DNA from 2 places in the Cupriavidus sp. UME77 genome. Region 1 is predicted to be linked to the other one. Evidence: predicted binding sites of a transcription regulator. Region 1 holds the regulator's gene; the other holds the start of a gene.
The links. The regulator LexA, encoded in region 1, represses DNA repair genes until DNA is damaged. The targets are predictions, from matches to a motif close to ACTGTATNNNNATACAGT.
Positions count from the first base shown of each region.

Region 2: the regulator LexA is predicted to act here: its motif matches at 3,493-3,510, upstream of recA (recombinase RecA).

Region 1 is NZ_LZZU01000006.1:292,684-299,648, forward strand. Features, by position in the region: gene A9975_RS03090 (replicative DNA helicase) at 1-708, opposite strand, end outside; gene rplI (50S ribosomal protein L9) at 965-1,417, opposite strand; gene rpsR (30S ribosomal protein S18) at 1,449-1,727, opposite strand; gene priB (primosomal replication protein N) at 1,731-2,030, opposite strand; gene rpsF (30S ribosomal protein S6) at 2,105-2,479, opposite strand; gene A9975_RS03115 (asparaginase) at 2,581-3,579, opposite strand; gene lexA (transcriptional repressor LexA) at 3,807-4,463, shown strand; gene A9975_RS03125 (hypothetical protein) at 4,572-4,742, shown strand; tRNA gene A9975_RS03130 (tRNA-His) at 4,847-4,922, shown strand; gene A9975_RS03135 (hypothetical protein) at 5,078-5,911, opposite strand; gene A9975_RS03140 (hypothetical protein) at 6,295-6,681, opposite strand; gene A9975_RS03145 (DUF808 domain-containing protein) at 6,798-6,965, shown strand, end outside.
Region 2 is NZ_LZZU01000051.1:70,222-77,186, reverse strand. Features, by position in the region: gene sucC (ADP-forming succinate--CoA ligase subunit beta) at 1-515, opposite strand, end outside; gene A9975_RS21060 (DUF2889 domain-containing protein) at 585-1,259, opposite strand; gene A9975_RS21055 (hypothetical protein) at 1,283-1,561, shown strand; gene recX (recombination regulator RecX) at 1,588-2,055, opposite strand; gene recA (recombinase RecA) at 2,210-3,283, opposite strand; gene A9975_RS21040 (response regulator transcription factor) at 3,581-4,267, shown strand; gene A9975_RS21035 (sensor histidine kinase) at 4,374-5,930, shown strand; gene A9975_RS21030 (DUF4212 domain-containing protein) at 5,927-6,244, shown strand; gene A9975_RS21025 (MFS transporter) at 6,508-6,965, shown strand, end outside.

The DNA.
Region 1 (6,965 bases):
CTCGCCGATATTCAGCGAGAAAGCGGTCTTACCCATGGAGGGGCGTCCCGCCACGATGATCAGGTCGCCGGCCTGCATACCACTGGTCATGCGGTCCAGGTCGATAAAACCGGTAGGCACGCCGGTGACGTCGGTGCTCGAGTCACGGTGGTACAGTTCGTCGATGCGCTCGACCACCTGGGTCAGCAGCGGCTGGATTTCCTGGAACCCCTTCTGCCCGCGCGAGCCTTCCTCGGCGATGGCGAACACCTTGGATTCCGCCTCGTCGAGCAGTTCCCGCACCTCGCGCCCTTTGGGGGCGAAGGCTGCGGTAGCGATATCGTCGGCCACGGTCACCAGCTTGCGCAGCACCGAGCGCTCGCGCACGATCTCCGCATAGCGGCGGATATTGGCCGCGCTAGGCGTGTTCTGCGCCAGGGAATTCAGATAGGCCAGACCGCCCACCTCTTCCGCCTTGCCAGCACCTTGCAGCGACTCGTAGACGGTGATGACGTCGGCCGGCTTGGTGGCGGCGATCAATCGGGAGATGCTCTGGAAGATCATCCGGTGATCGAAGCGATAGAAATCGGCTTCGTTCAGGAAGTCGGCGATACGGTCCCAGGCGGCATTGTCCAGCAGCAGGCCACCCAGCACCGATTGCTCGGCCTCGATGGAATGCGGCGGTACCTTGAGATTGTCTAGTTGGGGGTCTGCGACAGGCGCGTTCATAGGGGGGGATTATAACGGTCGGCGCCAGCGAGCCGGCGGAGAATTCGCAGCCGGCTGTTGGGGCATCCTGCCGTGTGACGGCGGGACAACCGGCCCCGCCCTGTAGCAATCGGGCAATCAGGCAAGCAAGGGGCACAGCCAAACAAAAAGGCAGGAGCGCGATGCTCCTGCCTTTTTGTTTGGTCAAGCAAGCGGCGCTGCCATCTGGCTCCCACCAGCCCGAAGGACAAGTGGGAACCGGCAGCAAGGCCGATGCTTAGACGTGTTCGCCCAGGACGGAAACCGTCACGTCGACCAGCACGTCGGTGTGCAGCGAGACGCTGACCGGGTGGTCGCCAACAACCTTCAGCGGACCATTCGGCAGGCGCACTTGCGCCTTCTCGACCTTGAAGCCTTGGCCAGCCAGGGCTTCAGCGATGTCGGCGTTGGTCACCGAACCGAACAGGCGGCCGTCCACACCCGACTTCTGGGTGATTTGCACGGTCAGGCCGCTCAGCTTTTCGCCTTCAGCTTGCGAAGCTGCCAGCTTTTCAGCGGCTGCCTTTTCCAGTTCAGCGCGCTTGACTTCGAACTCGCTGATAGCGGTCTGGGTAGCGCGGCGGGCCTTCTTGTTCGGGATCAGGAAGTTACGGGCGTAGCCGTCCTTCACGCGAACGATGTCACCCAGGTTGCCCAGGTTGATGACTTTTTCAAGCAGAATAATTTGCATCGTGTTTTCTCCTTAACGGACCTAGGGCCGATCAGTTCTTGTGCAGGTCGGTGTAGGGCATCAGCGCGAGGAAACGCGCGCGCTTGATGGCCGTGTCGAGCTGACGCTGATAGTGCGCCTTGGTGCCGGTCAGGCGGGCCGGCGTGATCTTGCCGTTGTCGCCGATGAAATCCTTCAGGGTGTCCAGATCCTTGTAGTCGATCTGTTCCACGCCAGCCACGGTGAAGCGGCAGAAGCGCTTGCGCTTGAACAGCGGGTTTTGCTGTTGGAAGCGCTTCTTGTTCTTGTTGTCACGTTTGACGAATGCCATGATTCAATCCTTTTCGAATGCTTTACATCCAGTGATGTGAAAGACGAGAGCCTTGCTGTTGCGGTGCCTGCGGGCCAGGAATCCTTCGCAGTCGAGCATCGCGCCGAGCGGGGTACGCTCAAGCCGCTGGCCGATCTGACCAATTCCCATGGCGGCGATGGCGAACTCCACCTGCCTGGGCGTTTGCGCCTCGACCGTCTCGCCCGCGTACTGCAAGATGCAGTTGACCACGGGGACCCCGGCCGGGGTGTAACGCAAGGCATCGCGTTCCGCGAGCGTTGCGCAGAGCCTTAACTGGTTCAACGCACTCTCCCGCACCGATGCCCGCACTTGCCGCCGCGGCGATCAACGCCGGCGGCAACCACAACAGTCCGCACTTAGGCGGCCTGGACTTCGCTGGTCTGTTGCGCGGCCTTGCGAGCTTCTTCGCGCTGCACTTCCTTCATCATCGGGGACGGTGCGGTTTCAGCCTTCTTGGTCTGAACGATGAGGTGGCGCAGCACAGCATCGTTGAACTTGAACGCGTGTTCGAGTTCAGCCAGGGTTTCCTTGCCGCATTCGATGTTCAGGCAAACGTAGTGAGCCTTGGCCAGCTTCTGGATCATGTAGGCCATCTGACGGCGACCCCAGTCTTCCACGCGGTGGATCTGGCCTTCCTGGGACGTGACCAGCGTCTTGTAACGCTCGATCATGGCCGGGACTTGTTCGCTCTGGTCCGGATGGACGATAAATACGATTTCGTAATGACGCATTGACGCTCCTTTTGGATAAGCTGCCCGAGCGCCATGTCCGGTGCAGCAAGGTTGAATAGCCTTAAAGTATAGCGTGCTTTTGCTATCGGGAGCAAGCCGCCTCAGTTTTCAGTGAATAGTGCCTGCAGCGCCGCCGGATCCTTTGCCAATCCTGGCTCCGCAGCCAGAGCCAGCGCCAGGAGCACGCGTGCCTTATAAGGATTGAGGTCGCCGGCCGAAACAAAAATTCCCGCCGCCGGCCGGGGAGATGCAGGAATCGCCACATGCCCTGCCCCTGTGCGCGAACTGCGTACCACTGCCACGCCCGCGCCAGCAGCGTCAGCTAATGCCTCCACCAGCGACTGGTGAACCGACCCGTTGCCAGCGGCCGCCACGACCAGGCCCGACACGCCCGCCTGCGCCAAGGCATCCACCACGATCCGGCCCGGCTCCGCATAGCTGGCCACGATCTCGACCTGCGGCCATGCGCAAGGGACCGGCCAGGCCCTGGCCGGCAAGCGGCCGGGGGTGCGCACAAAGCGCACCAGGTTGTCCTGAACAAAGCCAATCGGCCCGGATACCGGCGACACAAACGCATTCACCGCCGATGTGTGCGCCTTCATCACATCGCGCCCTGCGTGGATCTCCTGATTAATCACCAGCAGCACGCCCTTGGCCATCGCGCCGACATCCGCCGCTACGCGCACCGCATCCAGCAGGTTCAACGGGCCATCCGCCGACAACGAGGTCGACGGCCGCATCGCAGCCGTCAGCACAACTGGCACCGTACCCACGCAAGCCAAGTGCAGCAACATGGCCGTCTCTTCCAGGGTATCGGTGCCGTGCGTAATGACAATGCCTGACACATCGGGCTGCGCGGACCAGTACGCCACGCGCCCCACCAGCCTGGACCAGAGCGCGAACGACATGTCCTTGCTATCTACCTGTGCAACCTGCTCGGCCTCGATCCGCGCCACCGCGCCCAGCGCCGGTACCGCGTCGAGCAGCGCTGTCACCGGCACCGTCGCCGCCTGGTACTTCGCGCTGCTAGCTGGGTTGGAAGAAGAACCGGCAATGGTGCCGCCAGTAGCGAGCACGACGACACGAGGCAGGAGAGACATGGCGGGAATGTGGTCGGGAGCCAGAAAAGTTGAACAGCAAGCAGCGCAACACGCTTCAGGTGCCGCGGATTGTAACCCTCTGCCCGCTCATCACGGCACGCGCCAAGATCCGTGGGACGCACCTGTCAATGCGCAAACTCCCAAAAATTCCGCTTGCACTTCACTCGATACTGTATAAAATCACAGCATACTGTTTAAACATACAGTGTTTTCAAACACCGGCGACCATGGCGACCCTGACACCGCGACAGCAGCAGATTTTCGACTTGATCCGCAGCAGCCTCCAGCACACGGGCTTCCCGCCCACGCGCGCTGAGATCGCCGCCAAGTTCGGCTTCTCCTCACCCAATGCAGCCGAGGAACACTTACGTGCCCTGGCCCGCAAAGGCGTGATCGAGCTCACCCCCGGCGCCTCCCGCGGCATCCGCCTCAAGGTCTCCCGCAGCGACTCGGAGCTACCCGACCAGTTCTCCCTGCCTATGGCCGGCGTCATGCAGCTAACCCTGCCACTGGTCGGGCGCGTCGCAGCCGGCAGCCCGATCCTCGCCGCCGAACACATCGATCGCCAATACCAGGTCGACGCCTCGGTGTTCGACGTGCAGCCCGATTACCTCCTCCGGGTCCGTGGCCTCAGCATGCGCGACGCCGGCATCCTTGATGGCGACCTGCTCGCCGTCAAGCGCGCCAGCGAAGCCGCCAACGGCAAGATCGTTGTAGCGCGCCTGGGCGACGACGTCACCGTCAAACGCCTCAACCGCCGCGGCGACACCATCGAGCTGATTGCCGAGAACCCCGACTTCCCCAGCATCATCGTGCAAGCCGGCCGTGAAGAGTTCTCACTGGAGGGCATCGCTGTCGGCCTCATCCGCCCCGGCGCCTTCTGACGAGTGCGGCTGAGGCGGGCGAAGCCCGTACAAGCCGACACCCGATTGTGCCAACGCACCCGCGTAGCGGGTACCGCTAACTGTTGTTGCAAGTCACCAGGTGTAGCCATGCTGCCAGCCAACCGCCTCTCCGCCCGCCGCCCCGTCAAGCCCGTGCCCTTCCGCCAGTCCAAAGGCGTACGCATCTACCAGGGCGCACAACGACGCACCATGGTTGGCAGCATGGCCGCTATCTGCCGAATGCTCGAGTTGGAGGAATCCTCCAAGCTGGCTGGTTAAGCAGGTGGCACTAAAAAAATTTGTGCAGAGTACTAGCCATCCGGCTCTTTGCATTGTATGATCTTGTTCTTCGTCGTTCGGCACCAAGCAGAACGACATCGACGGTGGCTGTAGCTCAGTTGGTAGAGTCCAGGATTGTGATTCCTGTCGTCGTGGGTTCGAGTCCCATCAGCCACCCCAAGAATTTGCTTTACAAAACAGCGCCTTAGCCAAGGCGCTGTTTTTGTTTGTGCGTCCCAAAGCGGTGTTCTATTCCCGCCATATTCCCACGGTGGGAATACTCAGCACCCTCATCCCCACCCCGCCGCCTAACGGCAGGGCCGTCGATTCATGCTCTACGTCATGCCGCGTTCAGCCAGCGCCAGCCGGATCTGCGGCAGCACGATGCCTTCCAGCCCCGACACACCATGCCCCTGCCCCCAGATCTGCTCACCCACCGCCGCCAGGAAAAACGGTGTGCCATGGTTCTGCAGGATCGGCCTGCCGCCAGGCCGATCGCCACCGGCCCAGGACAGGTAAGGCGGCAGGTCTTGCGGCCGGACCACCCCACGAAAGCCGCCTAGCTTGATAGTGATGTAGTCGATCTGGTCGAACGCCGGCAGCGAGACTTTCATCTTCTCCGTGCGACCGAAATACTCAGCCTCATAGCCGCGGCACGCGGGGCAGTTGACCGCGCCAACATAGCCGAGCACGATGCGCGAGCCTGGACCGGCAACCAGGCGACCCTGTGCAGGATAGCGACCTACACCGCCCTTCCTTGGACCGCCCGCCTGCGTCGCGTCGGCACGCAGCGCATTGACCTCATCAGCCGACAGCCATGTGAGCCGCACCTCAGCCTTGCGGCCCTTGGCGTTGATGAAAGTGCCCAGGATGGTCTGCTCACCCACACGCAACTCCGCCTCGATCAACGAATTGGCATTGGTGTAGAACGCGATGCGCAGCGTGTCGCCGCTCACGCTGCCCCTGAAGTCGCGTGCCGGCGCGAAGGCCTTCGCATCCAGCCAGCAGTAGCGCAAGTCACCCGCACTCAGTTGCCCACCTGCCATAGCCGCGCCGGCAATCCGCAGCAGGCGCTCGCGCGCCTCGCCGGACACCGATACCAGCCAATCGCCGTTCAGGCTCTCCCCGATCAGGTCTTCCGCACCCGCGCGACCGGTAAGCAGCAGCACGCCGCCAAGAAGGGCAAGAAAGTCGCGGCGATCCCTGGTTGCCTCCTGGGCACGGGTTGGCGGGTGTAGATGTCGGCAGCTTAGTGGAACAGACAGAATAGAGGTCTCGGACGGAACCCAACATCAGCATTTCGCCCTGTCGCTATCCCAAGGAGGTGCCGATCGACACAATCATTCCCGATGCAGCGACACCTTTGAAGGCTACTTGGTTCTCTGGCGACCTCACGATTTCCCTGACCAATAGGCACAGGCACAGGCATTGGCATCTGGGAGAAGGGCTCCCGCTTGAGCATTAAAATCAGATGCCTTCCCGGGCTATCGCGCTGAACTGGACGCCGGACGCCATCACGATGAACGTCGCATGGGCGAAAGTGAACAACCAACTAATCGGCAAGAGGGAAGCCAAAGACATCCCGCGCCAGATCTTGCTCGAACGCTGCGGTCCACGAAGTCCCCGCCCTGTCTGGATAGCGCCGAACTTCGCCTCCGATTACACGGGCGACGGTGATTTCCCGCGGAGTATGACTCGGCCTGCCGGCTAGCGGAGTGCCCTCCTCTGCTGCGACATCGAAATCCTGCTGCACAAATCCATGCCGTGCGCAAGCGGACTCGAAACTCTCACGCTCATCCGCTGGCAATTCGTAGAACAGCTTTTGAACCATGGTCATCTCCCGGTGCCTCGCTGGGATCCTAACATGGCCAATCCGCGCATCCTTGAGCAGTTCGTCGGCGGTCTTTTTGCCGGATGCCGGGGTTGTCTCCATTTTCATTCTGAACTGTCAGATTGGCGATGGCCCACCTCGCTTGCGACGCCTGTGGCACAGTATCGGGCGTGATCCGTCTACATGACGAGGCACGCGTTCTCACCTGCATAGGAGCTTTGGATATGGCTGGCACCAGCCTGCTTCTGCTGATCGACGACATTACCTCCATCCTCGACGACGTGGCCACCATGAGCAAGCTGGCGGCCAAGAAAACGGCCGGCGTACTGGGCGACGACCTCGCCTTGAATGCGCAGCAGGTCAGCGGCGTGAAAGCCGATCGTGAGTTACCT
Region 2 (6,965 bases), on a different contig from region 1:
GCGTCGGGCACGCCGATCTTGCGGGCGATGTCGTCAGCGTCCGCGTCGAGCAGGCCGGCCGACGGATCGATGATCAGCGTGTGGATCTTTTCCGGGCTGTGGGCAGCGACTTCCTCGATGTCCATGCCGCCTTCGCTGGAGGCCATCAGGGCGACCTTTTGCGAAACGCGGTCAACCACCAGGCTGACGTACAGTTCCTTCTTGATGTCAGCGCCTTCTTCGATCAGCAGGCGGTTGACCTTCTTGCCTTCCGGGCCGGTCTGGTGCGTGACCAGGGTCATGCCGAGGATGTTGGTGGCGTAGGTCTTGACCTCGTCGATGCTCTTGGCCACCTTCACGCCGCCGCCCTTGCCGCGGCCGCCCGCGTGGATCTGCGCCTTGACGACCCATACCGGGCCGCCCAGTTGTTCAGCAGCCTTCAGGGCCTCTTCGACCGAGAACGCGGGGATGCCGCGCGGAACCGGCACATTGTATTTGCGCAGGATTTCCTTGCCTTGGTACTCATGGATATTCATGCGTGTTTCCTTTCGGGTAGGCGTAAAAGTGTGGAGATGAAATCTCGGCGGACTGCAGGCCGGCCTGGCTTAGCCAGAAGTGCCGGTTGACCTGCGGGACATGGCGCCGTCGGCGGGGGCGGCGAGCGCCTCCGCTGGCTGCGCCGCCGGGGTCGATGACCCTTCGGTCTTGATCCTCGGTTTTGGCTGGTGACCATACCAGCGGGGGTAAAACTGGCGTACGACCTCGCCTTCGAAATGCAGGGCATGGCAGCCGTGCAACTGGTAAGGCGGTTCGGTACTGGTGTCTTCTGCACCGCCGTCGCGAATGTTGAACACATCGCCGGCGAATGCCTGGATCGCGGTGGTCGGCAATACGCCGGCCAACTCGGTCAAATGGGTGCATCCGGCCACGCCCGACAGGCGCTCTTTCACCGACTTGCGGAAACCCTTCATCAGGTTCAGGCCGATCAGCTTGCGGTAGGCCGGGCCGATGGTGTCGCACTGGCCGGGATAAGGCACCCAGTCGGAACAGGCATCGGCGTCCACGACGTTCATGCGCAGGTCGATGGTGACGCGCAGCCACAAATCGTGCAGCGGCTCGCCCACCGGGCGCACGCCGCCGCCGGCCAGCGGAATCTCGCGCGGCTTGGTGTCAGTCAGGCGCGCCTCGATGTCCCATAGGCCATCGTCCCTAAGATAGGCCTCCGCCGTGATGGCACGACGGTGACGCAGGGCGCGATTGACGGGCGGGGAAAGCGGCATAACACCAGGCAGGAGCGGGAGAAATGGACGGCTGGGCCGGAAAACCGCAGGATTTTAACATGCCGGACAACGCTCGCCGGGAACAAACTGCGCGCGGTGCTGTTGTCGGCGATTGTCGAGCGACGGGCAAGCCCCGCGCATGCGGAAAAATCACGGCATTGCGGCGCAAACGGCCTAAAGCATCAAGACATGAACAGGGTGCGAAGATTCGGAATACGCCTACTGGCAAAGCAGGTATGCGCCCGAAACCGGTGCAGGACATGGCCGTGACATTACCGCGGCATCACAGCGGCATCACTTGAACTTGAGGCGGCCGTGTCGGCGAACGTCAGTCACTGCCATCCAGCCACTCGTCCGCCCCTTTGATCACCTGGCTCACCACCGAGCGGGAAAAGCCGCGGGCGACCATAAAGCGGATCTGCTTGGCCTTGTCTTCGGGCGTGGCGGGCGGCGTGCCAAAACGCTTTTGCCAGACCGCGCGGCCGCGCTCCAGCTCCGACCCGCGCAGGCGATCCTGCAGGTCGGCGAGCTGATCGCCGCCGAGCTGATGGGTGCGGGCTTCCTGCATCACGCGCGCGGCGCCATAGCGGGCCGCGCGCCGGTGCACCAGGCTGTCGACAAAGCGCGCGTTGGACAGCCAGTTCTCGCGCTCCAGCGCATCCAGCAACTGCTCCAGGGCCTCGGGAGACTCGGCGTGCGGGGCCAGCTTGCGCGCCAGCTCCGCCCGGCTGTGCTCGCGCCGCGACAGGTAGCCGACGGCGCGGGCTTTCAGGGAGAGAGGTGGACGGGTAGCCATGGGGAAGGTGCGCTTGAATACCGCGCAGGAACAGCGGGCTTTATCAATGCGTTTTATGGATGCACTTCAAAAATGCAAACCGGGGCGGCGCGCGTCGCTGCGCGTCCCGCCCCGGGGTGGGGATCGCGGCCGGGCATGCCCCGGCCAGCGAAGCTCAGTCTTCGGCGGTGACCACGGCGCCGGCGGTGGCCGGCGTGCCGTTCATCAGGACCACGCCCAGCGACTCGCGCACCTTGTTCTCGATCTCGTCGGCGATGTCGGGATTTTCGCGCAGGTATTCACGCGCGTTGTCCTTGCCCTGACCGATCTTCTCGCCCTTGTAGCTGTACCACGCGCCCGACTTCTCGACGACCTTGGCGTCCACGCCGAGGTCGATGATTTCGCCCTGGCGCGAGATGCCCTGGCCGTAGAGGATGTCGAAGAAGGCTTCGCGGAACGGCGGCGATACCTTGTTCTTGACTACCTTGACCTTGGTTTCGTTGCCGATCACCTCATCGCCCTTCTTGATCGAGCCGATGCGGCGGATGTCCAGGCGCACGGAGGCGTAGAACTTCAGCGCATTGCCGCCGGTGGTGGTTTCGGGCGAGCCGAACATCACGCCGATCTTCATGCGGATCTGGTTGATGAAGATCACCAGGCAGTTGGTGCGCTTGATGGTGCCGGTCAGCTTGCGCAGCGCCTGGCTCATCAGGCGGGCCTGCAGGCCCGGCAGCGAATCGCCCATCTCGCCTTCGATTTCGGCCTTGGGCACCAGGGCCGCCACCGAGTCGATCACGATCAGGTCGACCGAGCCCGAGCGCACCAGCGCGTCGGTGATTTCCAGTGCCTGCTCGCCGGTGTCGGGCTGGGAGATCAGCAGGTCGCCCACGGACACGCCGAGCTTGCCGGCGTAGTTGACGTCGAGCGCGTGCTCGGCATCGATAAAGGCGCAGGTGCCGCCCAGCTTTTGCATTTCGGCCACGACCTGCAGCGTCAGCGTGGTCTTGCCCGAGGATTCCGGACCGTAGATTTCCACCACGCGGCCGCGCGGCAGCCCGCCGACGCCCAGCGCGATGTCCAGGCCCAGCGAGCCGGTCGACACGACCTGGATATCCTGGTCGATGTCGGCCTCGCCCAGTTTCATGATCGAGCCCTTGCCGAACTGCTTCTCGATCTGGGCCAGCGCGGCCGCCAGCGCCTTCTGCTTTTCGGCGCTTACGCCAGCACCCGCCTTCTTGCCGTCATCCATGGTCGTCCTTCCGTCAATGGTGTATAAATAGGCCGCATGTGGCGCGCTGCCTGCTTTTGCGGGTAACCGCCCGACCCGCGCCGCGCTGCGAACTCCTGATGACAATGAACCTGGCAGCAGGGGCAAACATTGGGCAAACGTCGGTAATACATTCGTTGCTAAATTCAGTACGATCCGGCCCGCTCACTGCGCGACCGGATCAAGCGAGTACTGTATAAAAAAACAGTATGCTTGGCAAGTCCCGCACGCGTCATTTGATGTAAAGCGACGACTAAGCCGGCCAGGGTGGAGACAACCATGCGTATTCTGATCGCCGAAGATGACGATGTGCTGGCAGATGGCCTGACACGCTCATTACGTCACTCCGGCTATGCCGTCGACCATGTTGCCAGTGGGGTTGAAGCCGACTCGGCGCTCTCGACCCAGACCTTCGACCTCCTGATCCTCGATCTCGGCCTGCCCCGCATGCCCGGGCTGGAAGTGCTCAAGCGCCTGCGCACGCGCGGCGCCATGCTGCCGGTGCTGATCCTGACCGCGGCGGACGGCGTCGATGAGCGCGTCAAGGGCCTGGACCTGGGCGCCGATGACTACATGGCCAAGCCCTTCGCCCTGTCCGAGCTGGAAGCCCGCGTGCGCGCGCTGGTGCGGCGCGGCGCCGGCGGTGGCGCCACGCTCACGCACCACGGCCCGCTGGCCTTCGACCAGGTTGGCCGCATCGCCTACCTGAACGAGCAGATGCTGGATCTCTCCGCGCGCGAGGTCGGACTGCTGGAGATCCTGCTCACCCGCACCGGGCGGCTGGTATCGAAGGAGCAACTGGTCGACCACCTGTGCGAATGGGGCGAGGAGGTCAGCAACAATGCCATCGAAGTCTATGTGCACCGGCTGCGCAAGAAGATCGAGGTGGGCGGGATCCGCATTGCCACGGTGCGCGGGCTGGGCTACTGCCTGGAGAAATTCCAGGCCGCCGTGACGCACGACTAGAAAGCGCCATTAGAATCGGAATCGGAATCGGAATCGGCATCGGCGCCGTTTCCCTTTGACGGCATGCCGGCGACACCGCCAAGACCTGCCCGACCACCTCCTCCCCATGAGCCTGCTGCGACTGCCCCGGCGGCGCGCGCGGGCCGCACGGCCCGCGCGCGCGCCCTCCCCGCCCGATGAGATCGTCAGCGACGAAACGCTGGCCGACGCCCTGCCGCACCTTGAAGACAGCGCGGGCCATCCGTCGCCGCGTTCGCTGTTCGGCGAAATCCTGGACTGGATGCTGGCGCCGCTGCTGCTGCTGTGGCCGATGAGCATTGCCGTGACCTACCTGGTGGCGAAGTCCATTGCCAACGGGCCCTTCGACCGCTCGCTGGAGGCCAGCGCCATCGTGCTGTCGCAGCAGGTGCGCGAGGTCAACGGGCGCGTCACGCTGCAGTTGCCCCTGTCCGCGCGCGAAATCCTGCGGGCCGATGAAACCGACAACATCTACTACCAGGTGGTGGGCACGCATGGCGAGTTCGTCGCCGGGGACAACGACATGCCACTGCCCGGCGAGGACGATCGCGGCCACGCCGGGCTGGTCTCGCTGCGCGACGACCGCATCGCGGGCAACGACGTGCGCGTGGCCTACACCTACGTCGACCTGAAGCAGGCGGGCGACGCGCAGCCGGTGCTGGTGCAGGTTGGCGAGACGCTCGACAAGCGCGCGCGGCTGGCCAATGAAATCATCAAGGGCGTGATCCTGCCGCAGTTCGTGATCCTGCCGCTGGCGGTGGTGCTGGTGTGGTTCGGCCTCACACGCGGGCTGGCCCCGCTGACCTCGATCCAGCAGCGCATCCGCGCGCGCAACCCCGGCGACACCAGCCCCATCGACGAACACGCCGCGCCGCAGGAAATCACGCCGCTGGTGGCCTCGTTCAACGACCTGCTGGCGCGGCTCGACGTTTCCGTGCAGACGCAAAAGCGCTTTATCGCCGATGCCGCCCACCAGATGAAGACGCCGCTGGCCGGGCTGCGCATGCAGGCGGAGCTGGCGCAGCGCGAGCAATCGCCCGAGGAGCTGCGCAAGTCGCTGGCGCAGATCGCCGGCAGCTCGGAGCGCGCGGCCCACCTGGTGACACAGCTGCTGTCGCTGGCGCGCATGGAGAACCTGGCCGGCGCCGGCAGCATGGCGCCACTGGACCTGGCCGCGCTCGCGCGCGAGGTGGTCAAGGACTGGCTGCCGCAGGCGTGGGCGCGCCGCATCGATCTCGGCGTGGATGCCGACGACCACCCGGTGATGGTGCAAGGCAATCGCCTGATGCTTACCGAGATGCTCAACAACCTGATCGACAACGCCATCCGCTACACGCCGGCCGATGGCCACGCCACCGTGCGCGTCAGCGCGGATGCCTTCGAGCCCTTCGCGTATCTCGACGTGGAAGACACCGGCCCCGGCATCCCGGTGGCCGAGCGCGAGCGCGTGATGGAACGGTTCTACCGCGTGCTCGGCACCAAGACCCAGGGCAGTGGCCTGGGCCTGGCCATCGTGCGCGAGATCGTGCAGCAGCACGGCGGCGATGTGAGCATTCTCGACCACGTCTACCAGACGGAGCCGCGCCTGGCCGGCGCGTGCTTTCGCATCACGCTGCGCCGGCCATCTCCCCTGGAGCCTGCATGACCGACCCCGACCACACGCGCGGCGGGCGCGACCAGGCCGATCAGTCCGAGCGCCGCGCGTGGCATCGCAACCTGCGCTGGATTGCCGTGCTGCTGTCGATCTGGTTCGTCGTCACCTTCGTGGTCGCCTGGTATGCCCGTGAGCTGCGCTTCGATTTCTTCGGCTGGCCCTTCTCGTTCTGGGTCGGCGCGCAGGGCGCGCTGATCGTCTACGTCCTGATGGCGGCAATCTATGCCTGGCGCATGAACCGCGATGAAGACGATGACGCCGGCGTGCCGCCCGTGCCCGCCCGCCAGCGTGACGATGCTGCATAGCAAGATCCCGGCACCGCCACGCATCACCGACTCACACAGACCCGCCTGACACCTTTCGCACCGCGGCGCAGCACCGCCAGGCCTGCTTTGCGCCTAGCGTATACCCCGAGCGTTTAGTGGCGAACTCGGCCGACATTGTCAGAACGCAGTAAGGTTCGCCTCCCACAATCCATTGCAACTTCGGAGGTTGTCGCGCGTCCGCCAGAGAGCGAGAGCGTGCCGGCCGCCAGCCCGAAAGATTCCGATCACAAACGGAGGAGACAATGGCCAACGCACAAAACGTGGCGATGCCCGGGGGCAGCGCCCAGAACTCGGCAATGACTGCCGAAGAGAGGAAGGTGATCTTTGCCTCCTCGCTCGGGACGGTGTTCGAGTGGTACGACTTTTATCTTTACGGTTCGCTGGCGGCCATCATCGCCAAGCAGTTCTTCTCCGGCCTCGATCCAACCGCCGCCTTCATTTTCGCCCTGCTGGCATTTGCCGCCGGCTTCATCGTGCGGCCGTTCGGCGCGCTGGTGTTTGGCCGCCTGGGCGACATGATCGGGCGCAAGTACACCTTCCTGGTAACCATCCTGATCATGGGTGCCTCGACCTTCATCGTGGGCCTGCTGCCGGGATTTGCCAGCATCGGCTGGGCCGCCCCGATCATCCTGATCGGGCTGCGCATGCTGCAGGGCCTGGCGCTCGGCGGCGAGTACGGCGGTGCCGCCACCTACGTGGC